4 regions of the Streptomyces sp. NPDC058872 genome follow, and region 3 is predicted to be linked to each of the others. Evidence: riboswitches for the same ligand, from Rfam matches in the RefSeq annotation. Region 3 holds a riboswitch; each other region holds the start of a gene.
The links. A riboswitch is a leader RNA that binds a small molecule or an ion and turns the genes downstream of it on or off. The one in region 3 is predicted to bind cyclic di-AMP.
Positions count from the first base shown of each region.

Region 1: another riboswitch for cyclic di-AMP. It lies ahead of ACFW22_RS12170 (peptidoglycan DD-metalloendopeptidase family protein); the one in region 3 lies ahead of ACFW22_RS20535 (transglycosylase family protein).
Region 2: another riboswitch for cyclic di-AMP. It lies ahead of ACFW22_RS22110 (M23 family metallopeptidase); the one in region 3 lies ahead of ACFW22_RS20535 (transglycosylase family protein).
Region 4: another riboswitch for cyclic di-AMP. It lies ahead of ACFW22_RS27025 (M23 family metallopeptidase); the one in region 3 lies ahead of ACFW22_RS20535 (transglycosylase family protein).

Region 1 covers NZ_JBHYMK010000015.1:39,884-43,349, reverse strand. The annotation lists gene ACFW22_RS12175 (SGNH/GDSL hydrolase family protein) at 1-718, opposite strand, end outside; gene ACFW22_RS12170 (peptidoglycan DD-metalloendopeptidase family protein) at 870-1,847, opposite strand; cyclic di-AMP (ydaO/yuaA leader) riboswitch at 1,852-2,022, opposite strand; gene ACFW22_RS12165 (tyrosine-protein phosphatase) at 2,383-3,204, shown strand; gene ACFW22_RS12160 (DUF6126 family protein) at 3,220-3,375, opposite strand; gene ACFW22_RS12155 (helix-turn-helix domain-containing protein) at 3,416-3,466, opposite strand, start outside.
Region 2 covers NZ_JBHYMK010000035.1:21,286-24,751, forward strand. The annotation lists gene ACFW22_RS22105 (aldo/keto reductase) at 1-730, opposite strand, end outside; gene ACFW22_RS22110 (M23 family metallopeptidase) at 774-1,880, opposite strand; cyclic di-AMP (ydaO/yuaA leader) riboswitch at 1,892-2,056, opposite strand; gene ACFW22_RS22115 (PP2C family protein-serine/threonine phosphatase) at 2,269-3,466, opposite strand, start outside.
Region 3 covers NZ_JBHYMK010000031.1:29,157-32,622, reverse strand. The annotation lists gene eno (phosphopyruvate hydratase) at 1-308, opposite strand, end outside; gene ACFW22_RS20535 (transglycosylase family protein) at 643-1,353, opposite strand; cyclic di-AMP (ydaO/yuaA leader) riboswitch at 1,357-1,529, opposite strand; gene ACFW22_RS20530 (transglycosylase family protein) at 1,788-2,777, opposite strand; gene ACFW22_RS20525 (cytochrome P450) at 2,952-3,466, opposite strand, start outside.
Region 4 covers NZ_JBHYMK010000050.1:55,166-58,631, forward strand. The annotation lists gene ACFW22_RS27015 (M16 family metallopeptidase) at 1-295, shown strand, start outside; gene ACFW22_RS27020 (M16 family metallopeptidase) at 292-1,689, shown strand; cyclic di-AMP (ydaO/yuaA leader) riboswitch at 1,902-2,067, shown strand; gene ACFW22_RS27025 (M23 family metallopeptidase) at 2,080-2,850, shown strand; gene ACFW22_RS27030 (GntR family transcriptional regulator) at 3,041-3,466, shown strand, end outside.

The DNA of each region.
Region 1 (3,466 bases), on a different contig from region 3:
AGGGCACGAGGTACTCCTTGGCCCAGTGGATGTCGTCGCGTCGGACTTCGAGGGTGCCGCGCGGCGGGACCGGGGGCCACGGCTGGTCCGGGTCCGCGGGCACCGGCATGCCGAGGACCTGCGCGGCGCGCAGGGCGACCCGGGTGTGTCCCTCGGGGGAGAGGTGCAGCCGGTCCTCGTCCCAGGCGCGCCGGTCCTGGACGGACTTCAGCGACCACAGGTCGAGGACCGGGCAGCCGTAGCGGTCGGCGATGGCCCGGACGTGCCCGTTGTAGGTGGCGATCTTGCCCCGGAGGTGCTTGAGGAGCGTGACCTCGCGGGTGTCGAAGCCGGTCGTCACCATGACGGTTCCGACGGCGGAGGTCAGCTCGACGACGGCGCGTTCGAAGCGTTCGGCCACGTCGTCCGGGTCCGTTCCGGGGCGGATGATGTCATTGCCGCCGGCGCAGAAGGTCACCAGGTCGGGGGCGAGTTCCTTCGCCCGGGGGACCTGTTCCGCCACGATCTGGTCGAGGAGGCGTCCGCGTACGGCCAGGTTGGCGTAGCGGAAGGCGTCGTGCTCCGGCAGCTGGTCGGCGAGCAGGACCGCGAAGCGGTCCGCCCAGCCGACGTAGGCCCCGTCGGGGCCGGGGTCTCCGACGCCCTCGGTGAAGCTGTCACCGATCGCCGCGTACGACCCGAATGCGCTGTTTTCTCTTGATCTCGAATCGTCTGCCACGGGACCACATCCTTCCCCTTCGGGTGTGACCTACGCGACCGTAAGGAGGGCTTGACGGCGGGTGACATACGCCACCGATAAAGATTCCACCAAGCCGGAATACGCCGGAGGCCCGGCACGTGCGTGCCGGGCCTCCGGGAGTTACGGGGCGTCAGATGCTCACGCCGTGCTGGCGCAGGGTCGCCAGCGGGTCGATGTCGGAGCCGTACCCCGGTCCGGTGCGCATTTCGAAGTGCAGGTGCGGGCCGGTGACGTTGCCGGTCGCGCCGGAGAGGCCGATCTGCTGGCCGCCGCTGACGGTCTGGCCGGCGGAGACGGAGATCGAGGAGAGGTGGGCGTACTGCGAGAAGGTGCCGTCGGCGTGCTGGATGACGACCTGGTTGCCGTACGCTCCCCCGTTGCCCGCGGAGTAGACGGTGCCGGGGCCGACCGCCACGACGGTGGTTCCGGTGGAGGCCATGAAGTCGACACCGGTGTGGTAGCCGGAGGACCACATGGAGCCCGAGGCACGGTACGGGGTGGAGACGCCGCCGCTGACGGGGGCGAACCAGCCGGAGGAGGAGGTCGTGCCGGCCGACGAGGACGACGCGGCGGAAGAGGAGGAGGTCGCGGCGGCCGGAGCCGAGGCCCGCTCGCTGCTGCGGGAAGCCCGGGGGGCGTCGCCGTTCTTTCCGGAGCTCCGCTTGCTGCTGGCGGAGTCCTTCGCGGTGGCGGCCTTCGGAGCCGCGGCCTTCGGAGCGGCGGCCTTCGCCGTGCTCTTCGCGCCGAGGGTCAGCTTCATTCCGGGCAGGATCAGCGAGGGGTTCTCGCCGACGACCTGGCGGTTGTCCTCGTAGAGCTTCTGCCAGCCGCCCACCAGGTGGTGCTCGGCGGCGATCTTCGACAGGTAGTCGCCCCGGACCACGGAGTAGGTCTTCGGCGCGGCCTTCGCGGCGACCGGGGCGGCCTCCACGACGGCGGCCTTCGCCGGAGCGGCGACGGGCAGGGCCGGAGCGGCGACCGGGGCGGCGTGGGCGCTGGTGGCTCCGAGGAGCGGGAGGGCGACGACGGCGCCTCCGGTGCCGGCTGCCAGGAACCCGCGGGTGATCGGGTTGACCTTGGGACGGCGGTGCTTACCCTTCGCGGGCATGGCGAATTCCTCTCCGTCGCCTACGAGGTGAGCTGTCGGGTTCGGACTGGAGATGTCCGGCCGCGTTCTCACGCGGCTTCACCCCGAGCCGTCCTTTTCGAGGGATCGGCGTACTACCTGGGTCCCCCGCTCCTGCCTCGTACGGGTGAGTGCGGATTCCGGGCGGTGGCAGGATTCGGCGGTCCGTCCGGAGTGAGCGCGACGCTAGACGAGTGGGGCCGGAGCGAACAAGCCGCACTTTTCAGGAACTCCGCAATCCTTTGCCTTTGGGGCGAAATTCCGGTCACCCTCCGTGGATGACGGTCCGTCGATCTCCTTTTTCCCCAGGGAATTTGGAGAAGACGATCAGGCACGTTCCGTCACGGTTATGACGCTGCTCACGCATCGAACCCCATCTCCCCCTCAACTAGGGCGTGTTACCCCTATCGCCCAAATACGGACAGATCGCCCATTACCTCCTGAGGGGGGTGCGCACACGGCACCCGGCCGAGATGATTGCCCCAAGAACAGATCTCCAGAACAGGAGCACCCGCCCGTGACGCAGCAGCTGCCGCAGACCCCACCCGCCGAAGCCACCGAGCCCGAACTGACGGAGGTCCGCAACTTCCGGGACGTGGGCGGCCTGCCGACGACGGACGGGCGCGCCGTTCACCCCGGGCGCCTCTTCCGCAGCGGCCACCTCGCCCATGCGACGGAGCGCGACGCCGCCTTCCTCGCCTCCCTGGGCCTCCACACCGTCTTCGACTTCCGCAACGAGGCCGACCGGAAGGTCGAGGGCGCGGACGTCGAGCTGCCCGGCGTGCGGAACGTGAACATCCCCCTCAATGACCCGGCCGACGGCAAGGAGTTCTGGAAGCTGGTCCGGGACGGAGAGGTCGCCCAGCTGCGAGAGGTCCTCGGCGACGGCAAGGCAGCCGCCCGCATGTCCGATTCCTACCGGAAGATGGTGGTCGAGCGCACTGCGGAGCACAGCCGGATCCTGCACTCCATGGCGGAGGAGAGCGTCCCGGCCCTCATGCACTGCGCGGCCGGCAAGGACCGGGCGGGACTCGCCGTGGCGATCACCCTGCTGGCCGTCGGCGTGGAGCGGGACGCGATCGAGGCCGACTACGTGAAGTCGAACGACCCGCACCGCCGCTACAAGATACGCCGCAGCTCCACCGCCCCGGACGGGATGTCCCCCGAGGTGATGGAGCTGCTGAGCCCGCTCTTCGACGCGCGGGTGGAGTATCTGCGGGCCGCCCTGGAAACGATCGGGACGACCTGGGGCTCGGTGGACGCCTACCTCGCGGAAGGACTCAAGCTGGCCCCGGAGACCCGCGAACGCCTGCGGGCGCGGCTGCTCACCGGCGCCTGAGCCCGGCGGGCGGAACTACTGGTTCTGCCCGCCCATCAGGAAGAGCAGGTAGAGGAAGCCGGCGAAGAGGTGGCCGGCGATCAGATAGGCGAAGAGGCGGAGCACGAGCCCCTTGGGGAACCGGCCCTCACCACGCTCTTCACCGGTGACCGGTGCGGATTTCTCGGACATGTCAACCCTTCCTTCGAGAATCTCAACGAGTCGCCCGTGATCAGCTCCGGTGCGGGGTCCCGCCTCCGAGGCACAGCTCGGCGGCGGGGCT
Region 2 (3,466 bases), on a different contig from region 3:
GCCCGGTCTCGGCGAGCGCCGCCGCGCGGTGGGCGCGGGCGCTCTCGACGGTCTTCCCGGGGCGGTACTTGCCCGTGAGGAAACCGGACGCGAGGCCGTAGTAGGGGACGGCGGAGATGCCCGCCCCGGCGACGACGTCCAGCAGCGGCCCCTCGTAGGTGTCGCGCGAGACCAGGTTGTAGTGCGGCTGGAGGGCGACGTACCGGGCGAGGCCTTCGGCTTCGGCGAAGTCGAGGGAGGCGCCCAGCCGTTCCGGGGAGATGTTGGAGGCGGCGACGGCCCGCACCTTGCCCTCCCGCACCAGCCCGTCGAGGGCGGTGACGATCTCCTCGACGGGGACGGACTCGTCGTCGAAGTGGGTGTAGTAGAGGTCGATGTGGTCGGTGCCCAGGCGACGCAGCGACTCCTCCGCGCCCGCCTTGATGGTGGCGGCGGAGAGGCCCTTGAAGTGGGGGTGGGCGCCGACCTTGGTGGCGACGACGACCTCGGAGCGGTTGCCCCGGGAGGCGAGCCAGCGGCCGATGACGGTCTCGGACTCGCCGCCCTCGTTGCCCTCGGCCCACGCGGAGTAGACGTCGGCGGAGTCGATGAAATTGCCACCGGCCGCGGCGTAGGCGTCGAGGACGGCGAAGGACTGGTCCTCGTCGGCGGTCCAGCCGAAGACGTTGCCGCCCAGGGCGAGGGGGAAGACGTGCAGCTCGGAGGTGCCCAGCGGGCGGAGGGTGGTCATGAATCGACCAACGGGTCCCGCCGCCGGGCCTATTCCACCGGGGTCAGATGCTCAGGCCCTTGGAGCGGAGCCAGCCGGCCGGGTCGATGCCGTCGCCGCCGGGGGTGTGGACCTCCAGGTGGAGGTGGGGGCCGGTGACGTTGCCGGTGGCGCCGACGCGGCCGATCGTTTCGCCGGTGCCCACGGTCTGGCCGACGCTGACCGTCATGGACGACAGGTGGCAGTACCAGACCTCGGTGCCGTCCTCCAGTTCCAGGACGATCCGGTAGCCGTAGGAACCGGACCAGGCGGCCGACTTGACGGTCGCGCCGTGGACGGCCTTCAGCGGGGTGCCCGTGGGGGCGGCGAAGTCGAGGCCGGTGTGGTAGCCGGAGGACCACATGGAGCCGGACTGCATGTAGGTGGAGGTGATCGTGTACGAGGAGAGGGGGAGCGAGTAGCTCGCGGCCAGCTGGGCCAGGCGCTCGGCCTCGGCCTTCGCCGCCGCTTCCGCCTCCGCCTTCGCCTTGGCCTCCGCCTCCGCCTTCGCCTTGGCTTCCGCCTCGGCCTTCGCCGCCGCCTCCGCCTTGGCCGCGGCCTCGACGGCCGCCTTCTCCGCCGCCGCCCTCTCCGCCTCGGCCTTCTCGGTGGCGTCTGCGGAGGCCTGCTGCTGCTCGGCCTGCTGGAGGATGCGGGCGCGCAGGGCCTCTCCCGCGTCGGCGGTGCCGGCGGAGACCTGCTCGGCCTGGCCGCTCCGGTCCTCGGTCGCGGTGGCGTACGTGGTGCTGGTGAGCGGGTTCGGGTTGGCGGCGGCCGTGGTGACGGGCGCCTCCTCCTCGTCGCCGGAGAGGAACGCGCCGACGCCGGGGAGGTCCTGGGCGTCCGGAAGGTCCAGGTCGGGGAGGTCGGGGAGGGATATCGCCACCGGGGGCTTCTCCTGCGCGGTGGCGAGGCCGCCCGCGCCGACGGCCGCGATCACGCCGACGCCGAGGACGGTGGAGGAGCGGGCGAAGTTGGAGCGCTGCTTGACGACCCGGTGCCGGCCGCCGGAACGGTTCTCGGCCCGGAGGGAGCCCTCGGTGGGGTTCCACTCGGTGCCTTCGGCAACGGGACCCGCACCGCCGCCGAAGGCGTCGAAGGGGGCCTCGGGTGCGGGGGTGTTGGACGCCACGGGGGCGCGCTCCTTTCCTTCCTCCTCGCCTACCGGGTTAGCTGACGGGTTCGGAGCAGGAAGGTCTCCTACGGGCTCGCTCGCGCGGGTGCGTGGTTCGCACGCGTGCGAAGGGGCCCGATTCACCCCAAGTGGTGGTTCCCCGGTTCCTTTTCAGGATTCGGCGCATGCGCACGGTGCCGCCTCTTGCGACGGCTGGGACGACCGCACTGCGTTATCGAACGTTAATAGACAGGGCCTCCCGATTCCAAGCCGTTCCCCTTGATCATTCATTGAATTAGCACGCTATGAGGCGATTTGACCCCCACTCAACAAGGCCAGGGGCACGAAGGGCGAAACCTTCAAAATCTGACGTTGTGTCAATTGTTATCGCAGTGACACCCCTCGACTACCCCTGGTGACCGGAGCCGGTCGGCGGCACGACCGGCATCGTCCGGCGCCGCTCCGGCTGCCCGCTCGCCGGCCGGCTCACCGCGAGCAACGCCATGTCGTCCGTCGCACCGCCACCCGTGTGGAGGCGCACGTCGTCCACGAGGGCATCGAGCAGTTCCTCCGGCCCCGGGAAGATCCGCCCGGCGAGCCGGGCCGCCGGATCGTAGAAGACGCCCTGCCCGTTCCGGGCCTCCGAGAGGCCGTCAGTGGAGAAGAGCAGCGTCGCACCCGGTGGGAACGGCAGGGCCTGCGCCCGGTCCGGCCACGCACCCAACTCACCCATGCCCAGCGGTAGCGCGGCCTCGTCCGGCTCCAGGGGGGCCAGTCGCCCGTCCCCGTACAACAGCAGCGGCGGCGGGTGCCCGCGGTTGACGACCCGGACGAAGCCGTCGAAGGTCCCGCTCCCGCCGGCGTGCGGGACCTCGGCCAGCACCGCGGTCGTGAACCCCTCGACCGCGTCGAGCTCGTCCCGGCGGGTGCCCTCCCGCGCCAGTGCCCGCTCCAGCCGCTGCGCCACCCCCTCCAGGGACCGCTCCTGCTCGGCCGCCTCCCGGAAGGCCCCCACGATGACGGCGACCGCCTCGACCGCGTCCATCCCCTTGCCCCGCACGTCCCCGACCACCAGCCGCACCCCGTGCGGGGTGTCCTGCACGGCGAACAGGTCCCCGCCGATGAACGCATCGGCCTGCGCCGCCTCGTACCGCGCCGCGCACTGCAGCCCGCCGATCCGCTCGGCGGGCGTCGGCAACACGGCCTTCTGCGCCGCGGCGGCGATCACCCGCGCCGAGGCGAGCCGCTCGCCGCTGCGGCGCACGACCCGGTTGATGAGCAGGGCGAGCACGGAGACGGTGACCACGGTCAGGGTCTCGGTGAGGGGCGGGATGTCGAAGGAGGTGCCGTTGTAGACGTGCAGTCCGATGGAGGCCAGCACCGCGGCGATGCCGGTGAGCAGACTGGTCAGCGTCGAGAAGAAGGGCGCGGCGATCAGCGGGGCGGCGGAGAAGAGCGGCGCCGCCGTGTACGCGGGCGGTGTCAGCAGGTCGAAGACGACACCGCCCACGATGACCAGCGGGGGCAGGGTGCGGAGGAACCGCCGCACCCCGCCGTACGCCGGACGGGCCTCGTCGCGCCGCCGTGCTCCGCGCGCCGCTCCC
Region 3 (3,466 bases):
GGGGTGGCGTCCAGGTCGAACATGGCCTGGTCGATCAGCCGCTGCTCGGTGGCGTCGTAGCCGACGAGCTCCGGGCCGATCTGCTCGATGACGGCGAGGACGGCCTTCTCGACGCCCTTGCCCTGGTAGCGGTTGGGGTCACCGTCGCGAAGCTCAAGGGCCTCGAACGCACCGGTGGAGGCGCCGGACGGAACGGCAGCACGGCCGGTGCTGCCGTCGTCGAGGCCGACCTCGACCTCGACCGTGGGGTTGCCTCGGGAGTCCAGGATTTCCCGGGCTACGACGACGTCGATGGACGGCACGAGCATCTCCTTCTGGGATGTGACGCTGGATGTGACGCAAGGTCGGTGCAGGGTCGCTTGGCCTTGCGGCAAGAGCCTAACCGGCTCGGGGGCTCCGGCCCGCCGCGCGCCCGCCCCCTGGGACGAAAAAGGACCCAAGGGCACGTACATCGGGACGAAAGATCCCAGATCTACTGGACGGTAACCCTCGCGGTCGTCAGGTCCCCTTCCCCGCCAGGGCCCCGGAACGGGGGAACCCCGGTCCGGCGCGCACGGGGGAGGGGCGCGCCGGACCGGGGTGGTCACCGCGGGAGGGTCGTCGGCACCGCGCGAGCCGCCGGACTCACACGGGCCGCCGGGCTCACTTCAGGTGGAGCTGCTGGCCCGGGTAGATGAGGTCGGCGTTCTCGACGACGTCCTTGTTCAGCTCGAAGAGCTTGGCCCAGCCGCCCTTGACGCCGTGCGCCTGGGCGATCTTGCTGAGGGTGTCGCCGGAGACGACCTTGTACTCGCCGTCACCCTTCTTCACCTTCTTGCCGGTGGGGGTGGTGACGGTCTTCTTCGCGGCCTGCGGCGCGGCCTGCTGGGCGGCCTTCTTCGGGGCCTGGCGCTGCTGGCTGCGGGTGGTCGGCTGCTCCGTCTCGCGCTGCTTCGGAGCGGCCTGCTGGGGGGTGCTCTCGACGGTGCCGCCGGAGTAGGAAGCGCTGGAGAGGCCGACGCCACAGCTCGGCCAGGCACCCTTGCCCTGGCCCGCGAGGACCTTCTCGGCGATGGCGATCTGCTGGGACTTCGAGGCCAGGTTGGCGGTCGGGGCGTAGGCGGTGCCGCCGTACGCGGCCCAGGTGGAGGCCGAGAACTGCAGGCCGCCGTAGTAGCCGTTGCCCGTGTTGATGGCCCAGTTGCCACCGGACTCACAGGCGGCGACGACGTCCCACTCGGCGGCGGTGGCGGCCGAGGCGGTGCCCGCGGTCAGCAGCGGCGCGGCGACGGCGGCACCGGTGACACCGGCGAGCGCGACGACCTGGGCGGCCTTGGAGGGACGGCGGTGTTTGCCCTTGGCGGAAAACAGCATGGGAATTCTCCTCACCGACGCCTGCGAGGTGAGCTGTCGGGTTCGGGCCGAAGAGTTGCCCGGCCGCGCGTCTGGCACGCGACTTCACCCCAAGCCGGTCTCCGGCGGTCCGTCTCGACCGCCGGGCCCGGCGCTTACCTTGGGTCCCCCGCTCCTGCCTTCGGCGCTTGCGCGACGACTGTTCCCATCGGCCGACGGCAGGATTCGGCGTTTCGGTCGACGGGGCCCGCGGTGGCGAGCGGTGACGACCGTAGACACAGACCCACCGGAAGTTCAAAGAGGCCCATGGGGGACATATCGCCCCTCCTTGCCTTCCGGCGGGTGCTGTTTGCGCAGGTGAGAGCCGGCGGAAGCGAAGTTTCCGGACGTGACACGCCAGTTGGGACGAAGAGACCCATGTCTCACTTACGCAGAACCGGACATAAGGCGACCAATCACCCCTCCGCCGCGACCGGATCCGCCGTCAGGTCGAGACTCTGACCAGGCAGGATCAGATCCGGATCGGTCCCCACGGTCTGCCGGTTGGCGTCGTAGAGCGCGGTCCACCCACCGGGGAGTTCGTTCTCCTGGGCGATGTCGGACAGGCTGTCGCCGGGTCGCACGGTGTATTCGCCCGAAGTGCCCTTACTGTCCTTTTCGGCGGAAGCTTTCGCCCCGTCAGTCGCCGACTGGACGTCGCCCCCGCTCACGCCCGAAGCATGCCGACCCGCATCGGATGAATTGCCCGGCATGCCACTTTCCTCCGGTGCCGCCTCGCCCCGGTGCTTGCCGGTGCCCGGCGTGGCCGACGGCACCTCACCTTCCGGAATTCCCGGCGAAACAGACACATCGGGCGTAATGGATGCATCAGGGGCGGTCGGTGCCGTCGGATCGACGGGAGCGGTCGATCCATCCGGATTGACCGATGCGTCAGGAGTTGACGGAATCGTCGGATATGCCGGAGTGGTCGGGTGCGTCGGAGTGGCGGAGGTCGCCGGGGCGCTCGGGGTCACGGGCGCGGCGGGCTGCTGAGTCGCCCCTTGCCCACCCGCGGAGGACACCGGCTCACCGCCGGTGCGATTGGACTCCGGAGGCGGGCCCGTGGGCGCCGCCGGGGTGACGGCGGGCCCGGGGTTCACTCCGGTGGCCTTGCCGTCGTTCTTCAGGCCGGCGATCGGCGCACAGGTGGCCCAGTCGTTGCTGCCCCCGGCGAGCGCCTTCTCGGCCACCGCGATCTGCTGGGCGCGGCTGGCCAGGTCGGGGCTGGGCGCGTACGCCAGACCGCCGTTCCGCTCCCAACTGTCCTGGGTGAACTGGAGTCCGCCGTACATCCCGTTGCCGAAGTTGGCGCTCCACTGTCCGCCGGACTCGCATTCGGCGACCCGGTCCCACGTGGCGGCGTCGGCGGCGGAGGCAGACCCGGTGGCGAGCAGCGGCAGCGCCATCGCGGAACCGGTCACACCGGCGGCGACGACGATGGCGGGGGCCTGACGGGGGCGACGGTGTCGTCCGTTCCCGGAACGCATAGGAACGCCTTTCGCGTGGCGGCTGAGATTCCGGTGAACGTAGCGGCATTCGAACGTCCGTCACAAGTCGATGGACGCGCGATCACGCGAAGATCACATTTCTGATGCCACGTCAGTTACCAGAAGGGGTGCGGAAGGGGAGAACTCCACCGGAAGCGTGCGCAAACCACGCATGATGAGCCCTCCGCGCCACCGCAGTTCGGTCGGATCCACGGCAAGTCTCAGGTCCGGCAGGCGAGTCAGCAGCGTCGAGAGCGCGGCCTGTCCTTCCAGGCGGGCGAGCGGTGCGCCCAGGCAGTAGTGGATGCCGTGCCCGTACCCGAGGTGCTGGTTGTCGCGGCGGGCGAGGTCGAGCACGTCCGGTCCGTCGAACCGCTCCGGGTCCCGGTCGGCGGCGGCCAGCACCACCAGCACCGGGTCGCCCGCCGGGATCTCCTGCCCGCCGATGGTCAACGCCCGCGTCGCGTAGCGCCAGGTCGCCATCTCCACCGGCCCGTCGTACCGCAGCAGCTCCTCGACGCCCGTCTCCAGGAGTCCGGTCTCCCCCGCGGCCAGCGAGACCTGGAGCCGCTCGCGCTGATCGGGGTGGCACAGCAGCTGGTACACGC
Region 4 (3,466 bases), on a different contig from region 3:
GGAGGGGCCCACGTCGGAGGAGATGGAGCGTGCACAGGCCCAGCTGGAGCGCGAGTGGCTGGACCGGCTCGGCACGGTGGCGGGCCGCGCGGACGAACTGTGCCGGTTCGCGGTGCTCTTCGGCGACCCGCAGCTCGCCCTGACCGCCGTCGACCGGGTCCTGGGCATCACCGCGGACGAGGTCCGGGCGGTCGCGGCGGCCAAGCTGCGCCCCGACAACCGCGCGGTGCTCGTCTACGAGCCCTTGGCGACCGAGCAGAGCGACAGCGACGAGGAAGAGGGAGCGGACCAGTGACCGACGCTGCCGTGTCTTTGACCAACATGGACTTCCACCCGCAGCCCCGGCCGGGCACCGCGAAGCCGTGGGCCTTCCCGGCTCCGGACCGTGCGAAGCTGGACAACGGCCTGACCGTCCTCACCTGCCACCGGCCCGGCCAGCAGGTGGTGGCGGTGGAGCTCTTCCTGCCGGCGCCGCTGGACGCCGAGCCCGCCGGTCTCGACGGCGTTGCCACCATCATGGCCCGCGCCCTGTCCGAGGGCACCGACCGGCACAGCGCGGAGGAGTTCGCGGCCGAGTTGGAGCGCTGTGGCGCCACGCTCGACGCGCACGCCGACCACCCGGGCGTGCGGGTCTCCCTGGAGGTGCCGGTCTCCCGCCTGCCCAAGGCGCTCGGTCTGCTGTCCGAGGCCCTCGTCGCGCCGGCGTTCCTGGAGACCGAGATCGAGCGCTTGGTGCGCAACCGCCTCGATGAGATTCCGCACGAGTCGGCCAACCCGTCCCGTCGTGCCGCCAAACAGCTCTACAAGGAACTGTTCCCGGACGGTTCCCGGATGTCCCGGCCGCGCCAGGGCACCGAGGAGACGGTCGCCGCGATCGACGCCGCTGCGGTCCGCGCCTTCTACGAGGCGTACGTGCGCCCCGCCACGGCCACGGCCGTGGTCGTCGGCGACCTGACCGGCATCGACCTCGACAAGGTCCTCGCCGAGTCCTTGGGCGCCTGGACCGGCGAGCCGGCCGAGCCGCTGCCGATGCCTCCGATCACCGCCGACGACACCGGGCGGGTCGTCATCGTGGACCGCCCCGGTGCGGTGCAGACCCAGTTGCTGATCGGTCGGATCGGTCCGGACCGGCACGACCGCGTCTGGCCGGCCCAGATCCTCGGCGCCTACTGCCTGGGCGGCACCCTGACCTCGCGCCTGGACCGCGTCCTGCGCGAGGAGAAGGGCTACACGTACGGGGTGCGGGCCTTCGGGCAGGTGCTCCGCTCCGACGCCGGGGGGAACGGCGCGGCCATGCTGGCCATCAGCGGTTCCGTCGACACCCCCAACACGGGTCCGGCCCTTGATGACCTCTGGAAGGTGCTGCGGACCCTGGCCGCCGAGGGCCTCACGGACGCCGAGCGCGAGACGGCCGTGCAGAACCTGGTGGGTGTGGCGCCCCTCAAGTACGAGACGGCCGCTTCGGTCGCCGGGACGCTCGCCGATCAGGTGGAGCAGCACCTCCCGGACGACTTCCAGGCCGAGTTGTACGCGCGTCTGGTCGAGACGGGCACGGTCGAGGCGACGGCCGCCGTGGTCAGTGCCTTCCCGGTGGACCGACTGGTCACCGTGCTGGTCGGTGACGCCGCTCAGATCGCGGAGCCGGTCCGGGAGCTCGGCATCGGCGAAGTCACCGTGGTGACCGGCTGATCCGTTCTGCCGACCACGGCAGAACCCGACAACGGAGGTCCCTGACGGCATGGTTCGTCAGGGACCTCCTGTTTGTCCGTATTGCTGGCAAGGGTGGCCTTCTGCCCTGTGGCATGTCTTACAAATAAGCGTGTCTGTTTGGTGATTGACAGACGATCCGCATAGCGTCGGTCCGGCTGTTCGTCAGTTGCACGTGCCGCAACCGCGGCATCGAACAGTCATCGCCGAGTCCCCGTCAGGCGCGAGCCTGGGGAGCCGGGGACCCACATCGAGTCCCTGGGGTGAATCGAGCGCCTTCGTCCCGGACGGAGGGGTTCGTAGGAGACCTTCCTGCTCCGAACCCGTCAGCTAACCCGGTAGGCGAGAAGGAAGGAAAGGACCAGCCACTTCATGGCGTTCACCCGTGCCACCGGGAAGCATCGTGGTTCGAGCCGGATGGCTCGCCGCAGCGTGGGCATCGCCGGTGCGGCGACGCTCGCCACCACCGGCGTCATCGGCACCCTGGCCTCCCCGGCGCTCGCCGCCGACACGGACGACCGGTCCGCCGAGGACACCGGCCTCACCCAGGTGATCACCGAGGACTCCCTCGTGGACCGGATCAACGCCCAGGCCGCCGCCCAGGAGCAGGAGGCCGTCGAGGCCATCGCCAAGGCGAAGGCCGAGGCCGAGGCCAAGCGCAAGGCCGAGGCCCGGGCCAAGGAGATCCGACTGGAGCGCGAGCGCGCCGCCCGCGAGGCCGAGCGCCGCCGCCTGGCCTCCTTCCAGCTTCCCGTTGCCGGCTCGTACGTCTCCACGGGCTACAAGGCCGGCGGCTCGCTCTGGTCCTCCGGCAGCCACTCCGGCGTCGACTTCCACGCCGCCTACGGCAGCCGGGTCGTCTCCGTCGGCTCCGGCACCGTCGTCGAGGCCGGCTGGGGCGGCGCCTACGGCAACAACATCGTCATCAGGATGAACGACGGCACGTACACCCAGTACGGGCACCTCGCCTCCATCGGCGTGTACGTCGGCCAGACCGTCGAGCCGGGCCAGCAGATAGGCGTGTCGGGTTCGACCGGCAACTCGACCGGCCCGCACCTCCACTTCGAGGCGCGCACGAGCCCCGAGTACGGCTCGGACATCAACCCGGTCTCGTACCTCCGTGCCCGCGGCGTCGCGGTCTGATCCGGACCCGTCGCGCACCGCGTCGCAAAAGCCCCGGCTCGTACTGAGCCGGGGCTTTTTGCTGACCAAAAGATATCCATGGATTCCGCTGGGGCATCGGAAATTCTGGCGTGCTGCAATAGAGTCGCAGATCGGACGCAGGACGGGCGTCGGTCACATTGTCTCGCGCGGACCAAGGCGGAGGTCGGACATGCGCATTCCCGCGCACTCGGTATGCACGGCGATCCGGGACGACATCGTCTCCGGTCTGTTCGAGCGGGGGAGCCGGTTGACCGAGGAGCAGCTCGCTCGTCGGTACGGGGTTTCCCGCGTTCCGGTCCGCGAGGCGTTGCGCACCCTGGAGTCCGAGGGCTTCGTCGTCACTCGCCGGCATGCGGGCGCCCATGTGGCCGAGCCCACCGAACAGGAGGCGGCCGATCTCCTCGACATGCGGTTGCTGCTCGAACCGCTGGGGGCGGCGCGGGCGGCGCAGCGGCGCACCCAGGCTCACCTGAAGGTGTTGCGCGGGCTGGTCAGACTGGGGCAGGAGCGGGCCAGGCGGGGCCAGGGCGAGGACCTGCGGTCGCTCGGGAGCTGGTTCCACGAGACGCTCGCGCAGGCTTCCGGCAGTCCTGCC